Regions from separate parts of the Streptomyces cinnabarinus genome, predicted to be linked through region 2. Evidence: riboswitches for the same ligand, from Rfam matches in the RefSeq annotation. Region 2 holds a riboswitch; each other region holds the start of a gene.
The links. A riboswitch is a leader RNA that binds a small molecule or an ion and turns the genes downstream of it on or off. The one in region 2 is predicted to bind cobalamin.
Positions count from the first base shown of each region.

Region 1: another riboswitch for cobalamin. It lies ahead of metE (5-methyltetrahydropteroyltriglutamate--homocysteine S-methyltransferase); the one in region 2 lies ahead of STRCI_RS27075 (ribonucleoside-diphosphate reductase subunit alpha).
Region 3: another riboswitch for cobalamin. It lies ahead of STRCI_RS38500 (energy-coupling factor ABC transporter permease); the one in region 2 lies ahead of STRCI_RS27075 (ribonucleoside-diphosphate reductase subunit alpha).
Region 4: another riboswitch for cobalamin. It lies ahead of STRCI_RS09870 (cobalamin biosynthesis protein); the one in region 2 lies ahead of STRCI_RS27075 (ribonucleoside-diphosphate reductase subunit alpha).

Region 1 is NZ_CP114413.1:8,507,549-8,511,054, reverse strand. It holds gene aceB (malate synthase A) at 1-243, shown strand, start outside; gene STRCI_RS38460 (3-hydroxybutyryl-CoA dehydrogenase) at 240-1,100, shown strand; cobalamin riboswitch at 1,103-1,325, shown strand; gene metE (5-methyltetrahydropteroyltriglutamate--homocysteine S-methyltransferase) at 1,479-3,506, shown strand, end outside.
Region 2 is NZ_CP114413.1:5,960,356-5,963,861, forward strand. It holds gene STRCI_RS27075 (ribonucleoside-diphosphate reductase subunit alpha) at 1-1,375, opposite strand, end outside; cobalamin riboswitch at 1,496-1,634, opposite strand; gene mctP (monocarboxylate uptake permease MctP) at 1,740-3,335, opposite strand; gene STRCI_RS27085 (DUF3311 domain-containing protein) at 3,332-3,506, opposite strand, start outside.
Region 3 is NZ_CP114413.1:8,516,720-8,520,225, reverse strand. It holds gene STRCI_RS38515 (RidA family protein) at 1-169, opposite strand, end outside; gene STRCI_RS38510 (LysR family transcriptional regulator) at 242-1,153, shown strand; gene STRCI_RS38505 (hypothetical protein) at 1,324-1,533, shown strand; cobalamin riboswitch at 1,623-1,807, shown strand; gene STRCI_RS38500 (energy-coupling factor ABC transporter permease) at 1,838-2,545, shown strand; gene STRCI_RS38495 (energy-coupling factor ABC transporter substrate-binding protein) at 2,542-2,904, shown strand; gene cbiQ (cobalt ECF transporter T component CbiQ) at 2,911-3,506, shown strand, end outside.
Region 4 is NZ_CP114413.1:2,189,619-2,193,124, reverse strand. It holds gene STRCI_RS09875 (cobyric acid synthase) at 1-799, opposite strand, end outside; gene STRCI_RS09870 (cobalamin biosynthesis protein) at 796-1,737, opposite strand; cobalamin riboswitch at 1,839-1,978, opposite strand; gene STRCI_RS09865 (CU044_2847 family protein) at 2,166-2,522, shown strand; gene STRCI_RS09860 (serine protease) at 2,503-3,506, shown strand, end outside.

The DNA of each region.
Region 1 (3,506 bases), 2.5 Mb from region 2:
ACCGCGGAGATCGCCCGGGTGCAGATCTGGCAGTGGCTGCGGCACCGGGTGATCGACCGGGTGACGGTGCTGGAGCTGCTCGACTCCGAAGTGGCGGCGCTGCGGGCGGAGGACGCGTCGGCGCCCGTCGACGAGATCCGTGCGCTCTTCCAACGGAACGCGCTGAGCGGCGAGTTGCCGCCCTTCTTCACCCCGGAGGCCTACACCCGCCATCTGGTGCGCCACGCGGAGGCACGCTCATGAGCAGCGGTATCCGGCGCATCGGAGTGGTCGGCGGTGGACAGATGGGCGCGGGCATCGCCGAGGTGTGCGCACGGGCCGGACTCGACACGGTGGTCTGCGAGGCCGACGCGATCGCCGCCGGCGCCGCCCGGGAGCGGGTGGCCGCCTCCCTGGAGCGTGCCGTGCGCCGCGGCAAGCTGGACCCGGCCGCCGCCCAGGACGCCCTCGCCCGCCTGACCTTCAGCGGAACGCTGGAGGACCTGGCCGACCGGCAGCTCGTCGTCGAGGCCGTCATCGAGAACCCCGGTGCCAAAGCGGAGGTGTTCGCCGCACTGGACAAGATCGTCCAGGATCCGGCGGCCGTCCTGGCGACCAACACCTCCTCCCTCCCGGTGATGCGGCTCGGCATGGCCACCAGCCGCGCGGACCGGGTGGTGGGCCTGCACTTCTTCAACCCGGTGCCGGTGCTGCCGCTGGTCGAGGTGGTGTCCACCCTGCACACGGCTCCGGGGACGGTCGCCGTCGTACGGGACTTCGTCACCGGCACCCTGGGCAAGACCGTCGTCCACTCCCGGGACCGGGCGGGCTTCGTGGTCAACGCGCTGCTCATCCCGTACCTGCTCGCCGGGATCCGGATGGCGGAGTCCGGCTTCGCCACCGCCACCGACATCGACACCGCGATGGAACTGGGCTGCGCCCACCCCATGGGCCCGCTGAAGCTGGCGGACCTGATCGGTCTCGACACCGTGGCCGCGATCGCCGAGGCGCTGTACGAGGAGTTCAAGGAGCCCCTGCACGCCACTCCCCCGCTGCTGCGGCGGATGGTCGAGGCCGGGCTGCTGGGGCGCAAAACCGGGCGGGGATTCCACGTGTACTGAACTAGAGTTGGCGTCGCAGCTGGTTCGCCCCGTCAGCCGGACGGGAGCGTCGTAAGAGGGAACCCGGTGGGAATCCGGGACTGCCCCGCAGCGGTGAGTGGGAACGACCGCCGTCATACGCACTGGGCCCGATGTACCGGGCCCGGGAAGCGACGGCCAGTAGGAGTGCTCCGCCAGGAGGACGTGCCCGCGAGTCCGAAGACCTGCCAACTGCCCGTGCCCGGACCCCTCGTGCACGGACATCCCGGTGACCTCGAGGGCGGGTCGGCGTACACACCAGGCGGAGCGGCACCGAGCGCGCCCGCCGGGTTTGTCACCCCTTCGCGCTCTCGTCCCGTCCCCGGGATCTCAGGGATTCATCTCGCGAAGGAGATCTCCGTGACCACCGAACCCACAGCCGCCGCCGCGACGGCCACTGTGTACGGCTATCCCCGGCAGGGCCCGAACCGGGAACTCAAGAAGGCCGTCGAGGGCTACTGGAAGGGCCGCGTCTCCGCCCACGCCCTCCACGCCACCGGCGCCGAGCTGCGCCGCGCCACCTGGCGGCGACTGGCCGAGGCCGGGATCGGCGAAGTCCCCACCGGTGACTTCTCGTTCTACGACCATGTCCTGGACGCCACCGTCATGCTGGGCGCGATCCCCGGCCGCCACCGGGCCGCCATGGACGCCGACCCGCTCGACGGGTACTTCGCCATGGCGCGCGGGACGCAGGACGTCGCCCCGCTGGAGATGACCAAGTGGTTCGACACCAACTATCACTATCTGGTGCCCGAGTTGGGCCCGGACACGGTGTTCACCGCCGACTCCGCCAAGCAGGTCGGCGAGGTGCGCGAGGCGCTCGCGCTGGGGCTCACGCCCCGGCCGGTCCTCGTCGGCCCCGTCACCTACCTGCTCCTCGCCAAGCCCGCGCCCGGGACGGCCCCCGGCTTCGCCCCGCTCACCCTGCTGGACCGGCTGCTGCCGGTGTACGCCGAACTCCTCGCCGATCTGCGCGCGGCGGGCGCCGCATGGGTGCAACTCGATGAGCCCGCCCTGGTACAGGACCGCACGCCGGCCGAACTCGGCGCCGCCGCCCGCGCCTACCAGGGCCTCGGCGCGCTCACCGACCGGCCGAAGCTGCTCGTCGCCTCCTACTTCGGCCGGCTCGGCGAGGCCCTGCCGGTACTGGCCAAATCCCCGGTCGACGGACTGGCCCTGGACTTCACCGGCACCGGCAGCCTCGAAGAGCTCGCCCGGGTCGGCGGACTGCCCGGAAAGCGGCTGGTCGCCGGAGTCGTCGACGGCCGCAATGTGTGGGTCAACGACCTGGCGAAGTCCCTCACGACCCTCGGCACGCTGCTCGGACTCGCCGACCGCGTCGACGTGGCCGCCTCCTGCTCACTGCTGCACGTCCCCCTCGACACGGCGGCCGAGCGGGACATCGAACCGCAGATCCTGCGCTGGCTCGCCTTCGCCCGGCAGAAGACCGCCGAGATCGTCACCCTCGCCAAGGGCCTGACCCGCGGCACCGACGCCATCGCCGCCGAACTCGCCGCCAACCGGGCCGACCTGGCCTCCCGCGCCCGCTCCCCCATCACCCACGACCCGGCCGTGCGCGCCCGCGCGGCCGCGGTCACCGAGTCGGACACGCGCCGTTCCCAGCCGTACACGGAACGCTCGGCCGCGCAGCGCGCCCTGCTCGGCCTGCCGCTGCTGCCGACGACCACCATCGGCTCCTTCCCGCAGACCGGCGAACTGCGCACCGCTCGGGCCGACTTGCGGGCGGGCCGGATCGACGCGGCCGGGTACGAGGACCGCGTCCGGGCCGAGATCCAGGAGGTGATCTCCTTCCAGGAGAAGGCCGGTCTCGACGTTCTGGTGCACGGCGAGCCCGAACGCAACGACATGGTGCAGTACTTCGCCGAGCGCCTCACCGGGTATCTCGCCACACAGCACGGCTGGGTGCAGTCCTACGGCACCCGCTGCGTCCGCCCGCCCATCCTGGCCGGTGACATCTCCCGGCCCGAACCGATGACGGTGCGCTGGACGACGTACGCCCAATCGCTCACCTCCCGTCCGGTCAAGGGGATGCTCACCGGTCCCGTCACCATGCTCGCCTGGTCCTTCGTCCGGGACGACCAGCCGCTCGCCGAGACCGCCCGGCAGGTCGCCCTCGCCCTGCGCGAGGAGGTGAACGACCTGGAGGCGGCGGGCAGTTCGGTGATCCAGGTGGACGAGCCCGCGCTGCGCGAGACACTGCCGTTGCGGTCCGCCGACCATGCGGAGTACCTGGCGTGGGCGACCGAGGCGTTCCGGCTCAGCACCGGCGGGGTCCGGCCGGACACCCAGATCCACACGCACATGTGCTACGCCGAGTTCGGTGACATCGTGCGGGCCATCGACGATCTCGACGCCGATGTCATCAGC
Region 2 (3,506 bases):
ACGCCCCCAGGTTCACCGACCCCAGGTTGCAGACCGCCGTCTCCCCGTCGTCGGTGACCTCCAGGATCTCCGTGCAGAGGTTGGAGGAGTGGACGACATGGCCCGGCAGGGCCGTCTGGTTGGCGGTGCGGTTGGCGGCGTCCTTGAAGGTCATCCAGCCGTTGCCGGTCTGCGCCAGGGTGCGCATCATCCGGCCGTACAGATCACGGGCGGCGATGGTCCTGCGGGCGAGCCCCGCGGCCTCGGCCCTGCGATACGCGGCGTCGAACTCCTCGCCCCACAGGTCGACCAGCTCGGGCACGTCGGCGGGGGAGAACAGCGACCACTGGGCGTCCTCGTTCACCCGGCGCATGAACTCGTCCGGGATCCAGTGCGCGAGGTTCAGGTTGTGCGTCCGGCGGGCGTCCTCACCGGTGTTGTCCCGCAGCTCCAGGAACTCCTCGATGTCGGAGTGCCAGGTCTCCAGGTAGACCGCGGCCGCGCCCTTGCGGCGTCCGCCCTGGTTCACGGCGGCGACGGAGGCGTCGAGCGTCTTGAGGAACGGGACGATGCCGTTGGAGTGCCCGTTGGTGCCGCGGATCAGTGAACCCCGGGAGCGGATCCGGGAGTAGGAAAGACCGATGCCGCCGGCGTGCTTGGAGAGCCGGGCGACCTGGTGGTAGCGGTCGTAGATGGAGTCCAGCTCGTCGTTCGGGGAGTCGAGGAGGTAGCAGGACGACATCTGGGGGTGCCGGGTGCCGGAGTTGAAGAGCGTGGGCGAGGAGGGGAGGTAGTCGAGGCGGCTCATGAGCCCGTAGAGCGCGGCGACTTCGTCCAGTGCCCGAGTGGTGTCGTCCTCGGCGAGACCGGCGGCGACGCGGAGCATGAAGTGCTGCGGGGTCTCCACGACCCGGCGCGTGATGGGGTGCCGCAGCAGGTACCGGCTGTGCAGGGTGCGCAGCCCGAAGTACCCGAAGCGGTCGTCGGCGCCGGAGTCGACGAGGGCGTCGAGGCGCTCGCCGTGGATCCGCACGAACTCGGCGGTCCGGTCGGCGATGAGCCCCTCCCGGTGCCCGACCGCGACGGACTCGGTGAAGGAGACGACGCCCTGCGAGGCGGCCTCGGCGGCGATGGAGATCGTCAGCAGCCGGGCGGCCAGCCTGCTGTAGGCGGGGTCCTCGGAGATGAGCCCGGCGGCGGCCTCGGTGGCCAGCTCGCGCAACTCCGCCTCGTCCGCGTGGGCGGACCGGCCGCGCAGCGCGGCGGCGGCGACCCGGCCGGGGTCGGCGTCGGGGAGGTCGGCGGTCAGCTCGGTCAGGGTCCGCAGCAGCGCGGTACCGGGACCGTCGGTCTCCACCGGGGCGGCGGAAACCGGGTCGGCTGGCGCGATGGTCACGTGGGGGCTCTCCCTCGCTCGGCACGGGGCCTTGCGGGCAGGGGGCAGCTCACGAGCGCACGGGGCGTCGCGTCCACCGGCCCATTCCACGAGGCCCGGACGTCGGGCACCACGGCCGAACGGCCGGGTGCGCTGTCGGCAGGTCCTCGGACTGACTCCCATACGTGCGCGAACACGCATAAGTACACCGTTGCGGGACAGTTCCGGATTCACACCGGATTCCCCTGCGGCGGCAGCGAGCATGAGCATACATCTTGTGCTCGCCTGCTTCGCCACCCCCAGATGTTGTGTCGCTGGGTGTAATTGCATGAAAGCGGGCCGCCGTTGGTGTTGCTCTTCGGCGGCCCGCTTCCCTGCCTGTGCCTCAGTGGACCGGCGTCAGATCCTTCTGTACGCCGGGGTCGCCCGCGTCCGCCGTGTAGTCCTCGGGGCTGGTCTCGTCGACGCCGTCCGGGGCCTTCGCGGCGCGCAGAACGAAGGTCAGGACCACCGTCACCACGAGGTTCAGGACGAAGGCCGTCAGCCCGATGTAGCCGATCTCGCCGATGCCGGGGATCTCCTTGGAGGAGCCGCCGAAGTGCTTCTGGGTCGGGGAGGCCACACCGTACGCCGCCACCGTGCCGTAGATCATGCCGACCGCCCAGCCGGCCAGCAGGGCCCAGCGGTGGAACCAGCGGGTGAACAGGCCGCCCACCAGCGCCGGGAAGGTCTGCAGGATCCAGATGCCGCCCAGGAGCTGGAAGTTGATGGCGACCGTCTTGTCCATGGTCAGGACGAAGGCCAGCGCGCCCACCTTCACCAGCAGGGACACCAGCTTGGAGACCTTGGTCTCCTGCGCCGGAGTCGCGTCCGGCCTGATGAAGTCCTTGTAGATGTTGCGGGTGAAGAGGTTCGCCGCCGCGATCGACATGATCGCCGCCGGCACCAGGGCGCCGATGCCGATCGCCGCGAAGGCCACGCCCGCGAACCAGTCCGGGAACATGTTCTCGAACAGCTGCGGGATCGCCAACTGGCCGTTCTCCACCTTCACTCCGGCCGCGATCGCCATGAAGCCGAGCAGCGCGAGCAGACCGAGCATCAGCGAGTACAGCGGCAGGATCGTGGTGTTGCGGCGGATCACGTCACGGCTCTTCGACGACAGCGTCGCCGTGATGGAGTGCGGGTACATGAACAGCGCGAGCGCCGAGCCCAACGCCAGCGTGGCGTACGTCCACTGGCCGGCCTCCGGCGGCACCAGGCCGCCCACGCCGGTGGTGGTGAACTTCTCGCCCGCGCCGGCGAAGATCTCGTCGAACCCGCCCAGCTTGATCGGGATGTAGATGATCGCCACCGCGATCACCAGGTAGATCAGCGTGTCCTTGACGAAGGCGATCAGCGCGGGGGCCCGGAGGCCGGACGAGTAGGTGTACGCCGCCAGCACACCGAACGCGATCAGCAGCGGGAGGTCCTTGATGAACCAGTTGGTGTTCTCCCCGCCACCGACGCCCATCACGTCCAGCACCGCCTGGATGCCGACGAGTTGGAGCGCGATGTACGGCATGGTCGCGAGGATGCCGGTCACCGCGACCGCCAGCGACAGGCCCTTGGAGCCGAACCGGCCGCGCACGAAGTCGGAGGTCGTCACGTACCCGTGCTTGTGGGACACCGACCACAGCCGGGGCAGGAAGGTGAAGATCAGCGGGTAGACGAGGATCGTGTACGGCACCGCGAAGAAGCCCGCCGCGCCGGCCGCGTAGATCGCCGCCGGGACGGCCACGAAGGTGTAGGCCGTGTACAGGTCACCGCCGAGCAGGAACCAGGTGACCCAGGTGCCGAACGACCGTCCGCCCAGGCCCCATTCGTCGAGGCTGTGCTCGTTCTCGGCCTTGCGCCAGCGGGCGGCCAGGAAGCCCATGACCGTGACGGCCAGGAAGAAGAAGATGAAGACGGCGAGTGCCACGCCGTTCACGCCGTCGTTCATTCGGCCGCACCGCCCTTCGCGGCGGCGCGGGCGCGCTGGTCACGCTGCCACAGCTGGTACGCGACCATCGTCAGCACGGTCGAGATCAGCACCCACGCCATCTGGTACCAGTAGAAGAACGGGATGCCGATGAAGGCCGGGTCGGCCTTCGCATACGAACCCACCCACAGC
Region 3 (3,506 bases), 2.6 Mb from region 2:
GCAGGCACTGCTCCGCCTGCTCCACCACATCGTCGGAGATCGTCATGGTGGCGTAGTCGAAGCCGGTCGTGCCGGACACATGCACCCAGGCGCCGTCCACCACAGCTCGGGCGTAGCCGATCTGCTCCTCGAACGTCGAGCCGCTGAGGATCGCGCGTCGCTCTGTCATGCGCCGAACGCTAGGTGACCAGCGCAGATACGTCTAATACGAGCTCAGCCATGCCCTGATATCACTACGCGTATGGAACGACCCGAGCTTCCCCTCCCCCAACTCCACGCCTTCGTCGTGCTCGCCGAGGAACTCCACTTCGGTCACGCCGCCGCGCGCCTCGGTATCGCCCAGCCGCCACTGAGCCAGCAGATTCGCCGACTGGAGGACAAGGTCGGGCACTCGCTGTTCAGCCGGGGCCCCGGGCGGGTCGCCCTCACCCCCGTCGGGCGTGAGCTGCTTCCCGCCGCCCGCCGGGCCCTCGGTGACCTCGCCGACGGGCTGGCCGCCGCACGCGCCGTCGGCGGCGGCAGTTCCGGCCGACTGCGGATCGGCTTCGCCGCCTCGCTGGCCCTGACCGTGCTGCCCAGTCTGCTGCGGGACTTCCGGCAGCGGTTTCCCGGCGTGCGGCTGGACATCCGGGAGATGACCACGGCCCCACAGATCGCCGCGCTGCACGACCGGAGCATCGACATCGGCCTCCTGCGCGAGCCCTCCGAGGCCGAGAACCCGGACCTCGACTTCCGGACGGTGCTCAGCGAGCCCTACGTGGCCGTACTGCCCAGCGCGCACCCCCTGACCGGGCAACGGACCGTACAGCTCACGGATTTGTCCGACTCCCCGTTCGTGCTGCTCCCCCGGGAGGTGGGTCCGGGGCTGTACGACCGGATCCTCGGCCTGTGCGCGGCGGCGGGGTTCGTTCCGCGGGTCGTTCAGGACGCGGTGGAGTGGCAGACGGTGTGCGCGCTCGTGGAGACCGGGCTGGGTGTCTCCCTGGCTCCGGCGAGCATCCGGCGTATTCGCCTCAAGGGCGTCGCCTTCCGGAGGATCTCTCCCGGGGCCGCCCGTACGCGCGTCGCCGTCGCCTGGCGCGGGAACGACCAGAACCCGCTGGTCACCCATCTCCTCGGGGCCGTCAGCCAGGAGGCACCGCGGGTCCCGTAAATTCAGACCGAGTTCTCCCGCTGCCTCAGCAAGCGGCTCGTCCGAGAAGGCGGAGCGTCCGCCTCCTTCAGGTGAATTGCCCGGGCGTGTTGACTCCGCGTGCCGGGTGCGCGGTACCTCCCGAGCGGGTCCTCGCACGGTGTGGGATCCGTCTCGAAGGAGAGGCACTCATGCGCGCACGCTTCACCCTCCTGCCCGCTGCCCTGACCGCGACGGTGCTTGCGACGGCCGGGGACGCCGCCGCCCACGACGGCCCCCTTCTGGGTGTCTCCAACCACGCGCCCGTGGTGTCGGTGGTCAACGGCATCGAGCTGAACGACCCGTTGGAGGACGTCCTGGAGCACACCCTCAACTTCGGTGACGGCTATCACTGGGAGTGACCCCGGCGGGTGCGCGCTCTGGGCGTATGAGCTGGCGTGCGCCGTCTTTGCGCCCCCGAGGCGCGCTTGTCAGCCGACCTGATCAGGCACTACTGTCACCACGCCTTGGTGAACGGGAAATCCGGTGTGATGCCGGTGCGGCCCTCGCCACTGTGATCGGGAAGTCCGGCTCCAGCCCTCGCGGGCAGCCACTGGGTCCTTGTGACCCGGGAAGGCGGAGCACCGGGCGGTGTCACCCGTCAGCCAGGAGACCGGCCAAGGCACGTCAACCATCCACGAGGTGCTGGAGAGGGTCTGCTGAGCCATGCACATAGCCGAGGGTTTCCTGCCACCGGCGCACGCGGTCGCCTGGGGCGTCGCGTCCGCGCCGTTCGTCGTCCACGGAGTACGGTCACTCACCCGTGAGGTCAGGGAGCACCCGGAGAGCACCCTGCTCCTCGGCGCCTCCGGGGCCTTCACCTTCGTCCTGTCCGCCCTCAAGCTGCCGTCGGTGACGGGGAGTTGTTCCCATCCCACCGGCACCGGCCTCGGGGCCATCCTGTTCCGGCCGCCGATCATGGCGGTCCTGGGCACCATCACCCTGCTCTTCCAGGCCCTGTTGCTCGCCCACGGCGGCCTGACCACGCTCGGCGCCAATGTCTTCTCGATGGCGATCGTCGGGCCATGGGCGGGCTACGCGGTCTACAAGCTGCTCCGGCGCTACGACGTGCCGCTGATGGTCGCGGTGTTCTGCGGCGCATTCGTCGCCGACCTGTCCACCTACTGCGTCACCAGCGTCCAGCTGGCACTCGCCTTCCCCGACCCGAGCAGCGGTTTCCTGGGCGCGCTCGGGAAGTTCGGCTCCATCTTCGCGGTCACCCAGATCCCGCTCGCGGTGAGCGAGGGGCTGCTCACGGTGCTGGTGATGCGGCTGCTGGTGCAGTCCAGCAAGGGCGAGCTGACCCGGCTCGGCGTGCTGCTCTCCGGCGGCAAGCGGGTCCCGGCCGAGTCGAACGAGGCGGTGGCCCGATGAGCCGTAACACCAAGATCAACCTGCTGCTTCTGCTCGCGGTGGCCCTGCTCGCGGTGATGCCGCTGGTCCTCGGGATGGGCGATCACAAGGAGGAGCCGTTCACCGGCGCCGACGGCGAGGCGGAGACGGCGATCACCGAGATCGAACCGGACTACGAGCCGTGGTTCTCCCCGCTGTACGAGCCGCCGTCCGGGGAGATCGAGTCGGCGCTGTTCTCCCTCCAGGCGGCCATCGGAGCCGGTGTCCTCGCCTACTACTTCGGGCTGCGGCGCGGCCGCAAGCAGGGTGAGCTGCGGGCCCGGGAGCGGGATGCCGTGGGCGTGGGAAGTGCCGGGGAGTCGGACGGCGAAGGGGTCTGAGCCCTCGTGCTGCCCATCGACGCGGCGGCGCACAGCAGTCGCTGGCGCCGCCGCCATCCCGTGGACAAGGCCGTGCTCGGGCTCGGTCTCACCGTGCTCGCGATCTCGCTGCCGCCCTGGCCCGGCGCCGCGCTGGTCCTGGTGACCGCCCTCGCCGTGCTGCTGGGTCCGGCGGGCGTGCCGGGCCGGAAGCTGTGGCGGGCCTACCGGGTGCCTCTGGGCTTCTGCATCACCGGCGCAGCCACGCTGCTGGTCCAGGTGGGCGGGCCGGACGGCTTCGTCTCCCTCGCCGACGACGGCGCGGTGCGGGCCGGGGAGTTGCTGCTGCGCACCTCCGCGGCCTCCCTGGGCGTGCTGCTGTTCGCGTTCACCACGCCCATGTCGGACCTGTTGCCGCGGCTGGTGAAGGCCGGCGTGCCACCGGCCGTGGTCGACGTGGCACTGGTGACCTACCGGATGAGCTTTCTGCTGCTGGACTCGATGCGGCGGATCCGGGACGCCCAGGGAGCGCGGCTCGGGCACACCACGCGGGCCGCGACGTGGCGGTCCCTGGGCGGGCTCGGGGCCACCGCGTTCGTGCGCGCCTTCGACCGGGCCACCCG
Region 4 (3,506 bases), 3.8 Mb from region 2:
AGACGGCGACCCGCAGCACGTCCGCGCCGACCGGCGGCGCGACCACGGACTCGCGGACCGTGCCGCGCAGCGACACCCGCAGCCCGTCCTCCTCGTCGATGCCGAGCCCGTGCCGGAAGGGCAGGACGCCGTAGGTGTGCCGTCCGGTGAGCCCGTGCAGCATGTCCAGGCCCGGCTCCAGCAGCGAGACGTCGCCGCGGAACTTGTTGACGAGGAACCCGGCGACGAGCTTCTGGTCCTCGGGCGAGAGCAGTGCCACCGTCCCGAAGAAGGAGGCGAAGACGCCCCCGCGGTCGATGTCACCGACCACCACCACCGGCAGCCCGGCATTCCGGGCGATCCCCATGTTGACGATGTCGGTCCGCCGCAGATTGATCTCGGCCGGACTGCCCGCCCCCTCGCAGATCACCGCGTCATACGTGCCCCGCAACTCCGCGAGACAGTCCAGCACCGTGCCGAGCAGCCGCTGCTGCCGCCCGCCGTGATAGCCGCGCGCGCTCATCTCGCCGACCGGCTTGCCCATGAGCACGACCTGGCTGCTCTGGTCCCCGCCAGGCTTGAGCAGCACGGGGTTCATCAGCGCGGTCGGTTCGACCCGGCAGGCCTGCGCCTGCATGGCCTGCGCCCGCCCGATCTCGGCGCCCTCGCGCGTGACGAACGAATTGAGGGACATGTTCTGTGCCTTGAACGGCGCGACCTTGACCCCCTGCCGCACCAGCCACCGGCAGATCCCGGCGGTGACGACACTCTTCCCGGCGTCGGAGGTGGTCCCGGCGACCAGCAGCCCCCCGCCGGTCATGACCGCGCTCCCTTCACCAGACCGCGCGCGACGGCACTCACGCCGAGCGCCAGCCAACCGACCCGCCGAGACAGCCGTACGGCCCGCTCGATGTCCCCGACGTCCACCGCACGCCCCTCCCCGTTCAGCACCGGCCGGTGCTCGATGCGTCCGCCGTACGACAAGGTCCCGCCGAGCCGCACCCCGAGCGCCCCCGCGAACGACGCCTCCACGGGCCCGGCGTTGGGGCTCGGGTGCTTCACCGCGTCGGCGCGCCAGGCGCGTACCGCACCCTGGGCGTTCCCCCCGGCGGCGGCGGCGAGTACGGCGGTCAGCCGCGCCCCCGGCCAGCCGGCGACGTCGTCGAGCCGGGCCGAGGCCCACCCGTACCGCCGATAGCGGGGCGACTTGTGACCGACCATGGCATCGAGCGTGTTCACGGCCCGGAACCCGAGCAGCCCCGGAACCCCGCCCAAGGCCCCCCAGACCAGCGCCCCCACCACCGCGTCGGAGGTGTTCTCGGCGACGGACTCCACGACCGCCCGCGCGATCCCGTCGGCGTCCAGCGCCTGCGGATCCCGCCCGCACAGATGCGGCAGCCGCGCCCGAGCCGCCCCGACGTCCCCCGCCTCCAGGGCCCGCCCGATCACCCGGGCCTCCCGGGCCAGCGAAGTCCCCCCGACCACCGCCCAGGTGGCGACGCCGGTCAGCGCGATGGAGGCGGCGGGGGACCGGCGTACCGCACGAGAGGCGAGCGCCCCCATGGCGACGGCGCCACCGGCGCACACACCGGCGTGCAGCGCGCCCCGGCCCCGGTCGTCACGCCACAACTGACGTTCCACGGCGCCCGCGGCCCGCCCGAACACGGCGACCGGATGCCCACGGCGCGGATCGCCGAGGAGCAGGTCACCCAGGAGGCCGGCGGCGGCGCCGTACGCGAAGACGCGATCGGCCCGCATCGGCTCAGCCGATCGCGGAGTCAGTTACGGGTCTGGTGCTGGATGTCGATCGGCAGGCGAGCATCGCGATATGTCCTCACTCAGGGTGTCCACGCCCTGGTACGACGAGACCGGTGGCGAGAGTTCCTGGCTCCCGGGGGTTCCTACCCCGGTGACAGTGGCGGGACCGCGCCGGACTCGCACCGGCTTCCTCTTCTGCCGCCGTAATTGGCTCCGGAAGTCCACCACGGCCCCGGAAGGGCCGTCAACTTGCCGTTGACCTGCGAGGGGAGAGTGTGCTGAGGCCCACATCGGGTCCGGCGGGGCGGGTTTGGCTCGCGGGGTCACCCACACGAGGTGACTACCCGGGAGCGCCTTGCGACTGCGGTCCGTGACGAACTGGAATACCGGGGACCGATCGAGCGCAGCCGAGGTGGAGGGCCGGGTCCATGGCGTACGTGGGCGAAATGGTGCTGGACGACGGGCAGGTCGTCCTGCTGGAGGTGACGGGCGAGGGGCCCGCCGGAGTGCAGCGCGTGTCGCGCGGCGGCGCGGTCGCCGGGGCGGCCGAGACCCTCCAGCAGGCGCTCGCCCGGGTGCGCCCCGCGCTGGGCGCGGTCCTGGAGGGCGCCCGGGAACTGCCCAGACCGCCCGAATCGGTCACGGTCGAGTTCGGCATCACGCTGAGCGCGGAGGCGGGGGTCGTGGTGGCCAGGGGCTCCACCGAGGCGCACTTCACAGTGACCATGAACTGGGCGAACGAACCGGCGCTTCCCGGGCAGCGCGATGCCGACGCCCGCACCTGACGACGAACTCGCGCGCGGTATCGCCCGGTTCTGGAGCCACGACGGCCAGGTAACCGGCAGCGGCTTCCTCATCGCCGAGGACACCCTGTGCACCTGCGCCCACGTGGTGGCGAACGCGCTGGGCGTCCCCGACACGGACCCGCTCCCGCCGACGGGCGCGGTGACGGTCGACTTCCCCCTCCTCAACCCGCCGTCCGCCCGCCTGCCCGCGACGGTCACGCACTGGCGCCCGGTGGCCGGGGACGGCGGCGGCGACATCGCCCTGCTGCGGCTGTCGGCCGCCCCCGGCACCACCCCCGTCCGCCTCGCGGGCGGCACGGCGGTCTGGGACCACCCCTTCCGCGTCCTCGGCTTCCCCCTCCGCACCGACGACCACGGCGTGTGGGTGGACGGCCGGTTGCGGGCGCCGGTGGGCAAGGGCTGGACGTCGATGGAACCGCGCGGCCGGACCATCGGCCGCGGCTTCAGCGGCGGCCCGGTCTGGGACACGGCGCAGGGCGGCGTCGTCGGCATGACGGTGGCGGCGGACACGGGAACGGGCGCGAGCACGGCGTACCTCATCCCGGCCGCCCACCTCCTGGGCCTGGAACCGGGCCTGTGCTCCTCCCCCTTCCGGGGCCTGGAACCTTTCCGCGAACAGGACGCGACTCTCTTCTTCGCCCGCCGGGCGGACAGCGAACGCATCGCGGAGGCACTGCGCGAACACCCCTTCGTCCCGGTGGCGGGAGCATCGGGAGTGGGCAAGTCGTCGCTGGTACGAGCGGGAGTGCTCCCGTTGCTGCGCGCGGCGGGCCACACGGTGACGGACTTCGCGGGCCAGCCGGACACGGACCCGGTCCGGACCCTGGCGGAGGCGCTGGGCGCACAGTTCCCGCCGGTACGGGAGCCGGCCCGCGCCCTCGGCCAGGACTGCTCGGCGGCGACCCTGCTGGGCGCCCGCATCCTGGCGGAGTCGGGCCCGGCGGGCCATGTCATCCTGCTGGA